2 regions of the Luteococcus sp. H91 genome follow, and region 2 is predicted to be linked to the other one. Evidence: riboswitches for the same ligand, from Rfam matches in the RefSeq annotation. Region 2 holds a riboswitch; the other holds the start of a gene.
The links. A riboswitch is a leader RNA that binds a small molecule or an ion and turns the genes downstream of it on or off. The one in region 2 is predicted to bind cobalamin.

Region 1 (2,381 bases), on a different contig from region 2:
TCTCCGCCATCTGGCGTCGCTATGTCTACCGGGTCTGGGACGAGGTCTCCCGGCCCGATCCGCTGCTGCGCGGGCACGTCGCGCAGATCCGCGGCGTCGTCGACGTGGAGGCCACCAATGATGCCGCCCGGATGCTGCTGGGCCTGCACGACTTTGCACCCTTCTGCAAGCCGCGCGACGGTGCCACCACCATCCGCACCCTGACCGGGCTGCGGGTGGAGCGCAGCGCCGACGGGGCGCTGAAGTACACCGTCGTGGCCGACGCCTTCTGCCACTCGATGGTGCGTTCCTTGATGGGCGCCATGACCACCGTCGGCACCGGCCGCAAGGACCAGGCCTGGCTGGCCCAGGTGATGGCCTCGCCCAAACGCCACAACGGCGTACTGGTGATGCCCGCCAAGGGATTGTGTCTGGAAGAGGTCGGCTACCCGGACGACGACCAGCTGGCCGCCCGCGCCGAGCTCTCCCGCGCCGTGCGCACCCTGCCCGAGACCACCCAGGAGGCCCCGTGAGCCACTACTTCAGCACCCCGGACGGCCCGGAGAAGCGACGCGAGATCACGGCCACCATCTGGGGCCACGACGTCACCCTGACCACGGCCAATGGGGTCTTCTCCGGCAGCCGGTTGGATCCGGCCACCAAGATCATGTTGGACGAGGTGGCGCCGCCGCACGACGGCGGCCGGCTTCTTGATCTTGGATGTGGCTATGGCCCGATCGCCGTCGCCCTGGCCGCCGCCTGCCCGGGCAGTGTGGTGGACGCCGTCGACGTGAACGAGCGTGCCCTGGCGCTGACCCGGCTGAATGCCGAGGCGATCGGCGCCGGGGACCGGGTCAACGCCCTCCTGCCGGAGCAGGCCGACCCGGCCACCCGCTATGACGAGATCTGGAGCAATCCGCCGATCCGGATCGGCAAGCCGGCGCTGCACGAACTGCTGTTGACCTGGCTCCCCCGGCTGGCGCCCAACGGGCGCGCGGTGATGGTGGTGGGCAAGAACCTGGGCGCGGACTCACTGGCCCGCTGGTTGACCGAGCAGGGTTATGCCTGTGAGCGTCTGGCCTCCCACAAGGGTTTCCGGGTGCTGGAGGTGCGCCCGGGCGGCTGACCCAAAGGCACCGCGGCGACGCCGCAGTGCCGCGTGCAGTAGTCTTCGGCGCATTGCCGCCGCTGGGGGAATCCGGTGCAAGCCCGGAACTGACCCGCAACCGTACAGTCGGAGCACCCGGCGTCGGCAGACTCATCACCACCCGTCGTGGTCTGCGGGCGAGTCGCGGGTGTGGCCATCCGCGGCCGTCTTCTGGCCGCCGAAAGGATCCACCGTGCTCACCTCCACCGCTCGCCAGCTCGTCGCCACCGGCGCCGCCGCGGCCACCCTGTCCCTGACACCGCTGGCCGCTGTCGGCGCTCCCCTGCCGTCGGACGTCGCCCACGCCCCGGCCCGCATCCTGCCCGCCAACGAGACCAGCGACTGCCTGGACCAGGGCAAGATCTGGCTGGTGGTGCAGAGCTCCAAGGGCGACCTCATGATCAACAAGTGCGTCGACGTGGCCCCCACCGGCACCGAACTGCTGACCAAAGCCGGGGTCAAGATCACCAAGGATGCCAAGGGCCAGATGATCTGCGCCATGGAAGGCGAACCGGCCAAGTGCCCGGCGAAGTTCGACGGCAACTTCTGGCAGTACTACACGGCAACCAAGGGCGGGAAGTGGACCTTCAGCCAGCTGGGTTCGGACCAGTCCAAGCCCAAGGCCGGCACCTTGGAGGGCTGGTGCTATGGCGCCAAGTGCACCCCGACGATGCCCGCGCTGGATGCCGCGGCCGGGACGGCCAGCACGAGCGCTGCACCGTCGGCCCCCGCCAGCGCCGCCCCCGCGCAGAAGGCCGACAAGAAGGGCACCCCGTGGGCCACCATCGGCGTGGTGGCACTGCTGCTCTGCGCCGGGGTCGCCGCCTTCCTGGCCAGCCGTCGCAAGAAGGCCTGAGCCTCCCGCAGGCCCATCCACCCGTCGCGGCGTCGCCCTGCCGATCGTGCCAGCACGGCCGGGCGACGCTGGGCAGGCCTGGCATCCGGGGTGATCATTCCTTGCTGTAGGTGACCTGCTTGAGCACCTCGGGCCAGCTGCGCTCCAGCACCCGGCCACCCCAGACCACCGATCCGGCCAGCAGGGCCGCTCCGTAGACCGGTGCTGCCATCAGCAGCAGCCAGCCCAGCCCGGGACGCGACCCCGCCAGGATGAGCGGGATGATCACCGGCAGGGCCAGCAGGCCGGTGGCGAACATGCTGACGAAGCTGAGCAGGATGCCCGCCGCACCACCGCCCTCCCCGCGGGAGAAGGCATTCTGCCCGGGCGGCGGCTGGGGCACCTGCCAATAGGCTCCGG
Region 2 (2,381 bases):
CCATTCGCGACGGCCGAACGCGCGCCCGACCAGCTCCGGCTGGACGACGTGCTGGGGCTGCGGAATGTGGAGACCGAGCTGCTGGGCCGCGTCGCCGTCCCGGCGGAGAATGCCGCCGGTGCGCTGGAGGTGATGAGCCGCTTCGCGCTGCACCCGTCGCAGCTGGCCTATCTGCCGCCGACGATGTCGCCGGTGGCCACGTCCAAGCGAGCTGACTACCTGGAACACCCGGATGAGGCCTTCAGCCAGTTCCGCGAGTGGGGCGCCGGACGGGTGGTCTGCCAGGAGAAGCACATGGGCTCTCGGGCCGTGGTGCGCCTGCACGACGACGGCGACGTTGTGCACACCCGCACCGGCCGGGCCTTCCTGCCGCCCAAGTTGCAGGCCGAGTTCACCGGGCGACTGCGCCGGGCCGCCACCGCCGCCGGGCTCTTCGAGGAGCTGGGCAGCAACTGGCTGCTGCTGGATGCCGAGCTGTTGCCGTGGTCGTTGAAGTCGGAGGGAATGCTGCGGGAGCAGTATGCCGCAGTCGCCGCGGCCGCGAAGTTGTCGTTGACCGCCGAGGTAGCGGCGCTGGAGGCTGGCGGCGGACGCGGGCTGGAGCTGGCCGAGGAACTGGCCACCGCCCGGCAGAGCCTGGCCAATGCCCACGCCTATGACCAGGCCTGGCGCCGTTATGCCTGGCCAACTCGGGGTCTGGACGGGGTGCAGCTGGCGCCCTTCCAGGTACTGGCGGCGGCAGGCGCCACCTTCGAGACCCGCGACCATCGCTGGCATCTGGCCGTCGCGGACCGGCTGGCGGAGGCGGATCCGGAGCTGATCCGTCGCACCCGACGGCTGGAGGTGGACGTCGAGGATCCCGCCTCGGTGGCCGAGGGAGTGGCCTGGTGGGAGCAGCTGACCGGCGCGGGCGGCGAGGGAATGGTGGTCAAGCCGCTGGCCAACCTGAGCCGCACGACGAAGGGCGCGCTGATGCAGCCCGGCCTCAAGGTCCGCGGGCGGGAGTACCTGCGGATCATCTACGGTCCGGACTACACGGTGGAACGCAACCTCACCCGGCTGAAGAGCCGCAACCTGGGCAAGAAGCGCTCGCTGGCGCAGCGGGAGTACGCGCTGGGGCTGGAATCGTTGCACCGTCTGGTGCGTGGCGAGCCGCTGTGGCGGGTGCACGAGCCGGTCTTCGCGGTGCTGGCGATGGAGTCGGAGCCGGTGGATCCGCGCTTGTGACGACGGTGTGGCCCGGTGTGGGAGGACGCTAAAGTGGGCCGGACAAGGCCCGAGGTGCCTCCGAACCGGTCCGCCGGGGGTTGGGGAGAATCTGGGAAGCCGGTGGGAATCCGGCACAGGCCCGCTGCGGTGAGCCGGGGCGTCGCGCACGCACCCGACGAGTCCGAAGACCGGCCTCGAGCCACTGACCATCCATCGGCCACTTGAGCGGGAGCCTCGAATGCCCTTGTCACCAAAGACCCAGCCACACCAGACCCAGCCACACCAGCACTTCCCCTTCTCCGCGATCGTCGGCTGCGAATCCGAGAATCTCGACGCGATGGGCCTGGCCCTGGTGCTGACCACCATCCAGCCGCAGATCGGCGGGGTGCTGGTCCGCGGCGAGAAGGGCACGGCGAAGTCCACCGCGGTGCGCGCGCTGGCCGCCGTCCTGCCCCCGATCGACGTCTTCCAGGGCGACCGTTTCTCCATCGACCCGGCCGATCCGCGCGCCACCTCACCCGACGGCCCCTTCGACGCGGACTCGGTCACCAGCCGGGCGGTGCGGCTGGTGGAGTTGCCCGTCGGCGCTACCGAAGACCGGGTGCTGGGCTCCATCCACCTGGAAAGTGCCTTGTCACACGGCAATGTGGAGTTCGAGCCCGGGCTGCTGGCCAAGGCGCACCGCGGGATCCTCTACGTCGACGAGGTGAACCTGCTGCACGACCACCTGGTGGATCTGCTGCTGGATGCCGCCGCCATGGGCGGGGCGACGGTGGAACGCGACGGCGTCTCGATCGAGCACGCGGCGCGCTTCGTGCTGATCGGCACCATGAACCCGGAGGAGGGCGAGCTGCGCCCGCAGTTACTGGACCGCTTCGGCCTGACCGTCGAGGTGGCCGCCCCGCGGGACTGGCAGCTGCGCGCCGAGGTGGTGCGTCGCCGGATGGCCTACGACGCCGACCCGGCCGGCTTCCAGGCCCACTACCGGACGGCCGACGAGACCCTGAGCGAACGGATCGCCCGCGCCACCGAGCTGCTGCCCAGCGTCCGACTGGGGGAAGCGGCACTGCTGAAGATCGCCGAGATCTGCGCCGCCTTCGAGGTGGACGGGCTGCGCGCCGACATCGTCACCGCCCGCACCGCCATCACTCACGCCGCGTGGCAGGGCCGCA

Region 1: it holds a riboswitch for cobalamin, as region 2 does, so the genes downstream of both, AAEX57_RS09225 (hypothetical protein) here and AAEX57_RS07710 (VWA domain-containing protein) in region 2, are expected to answer to the same signal.

The regions. Positions count from the first base shown of each region.
Region 1 is NZ_JBCDMV010000016.1:3,001-5,381, reverse strand. It holds gene truA (tRNA pseudouridine(38-40) synthase TruA) at 1-512, shown strand, start outside; gene AAEX57_RS09230 (class I SAM-dependent methyltransferase) at 509-1,105, shown strand; adenosylcobalamin-variant (AdoCbl-variant) riboswitch at 1,151-1,232, shown strand; gene AAEX57_RS09225 (hypothetical protein) at 1,320-1,982, shown strand; gene AAEX57_RS09220 (hypothetical protein) at 2,077-2,381, opposite strand, start outside.
Region 2 is NZ_JBCDMV010000013.1:43,609-45,989, forward strand. It holds gene AAEX57_RS07705 (polynucleotide kinase-phosphatase) at 1-1,227, shown strand, start outside; cobalamin riboswitch at 1,268-1,420, shown strand; gene AAEX57_RS07710 (VWA domain-containing protein) at 1,448-2,381, shown strand, end outside.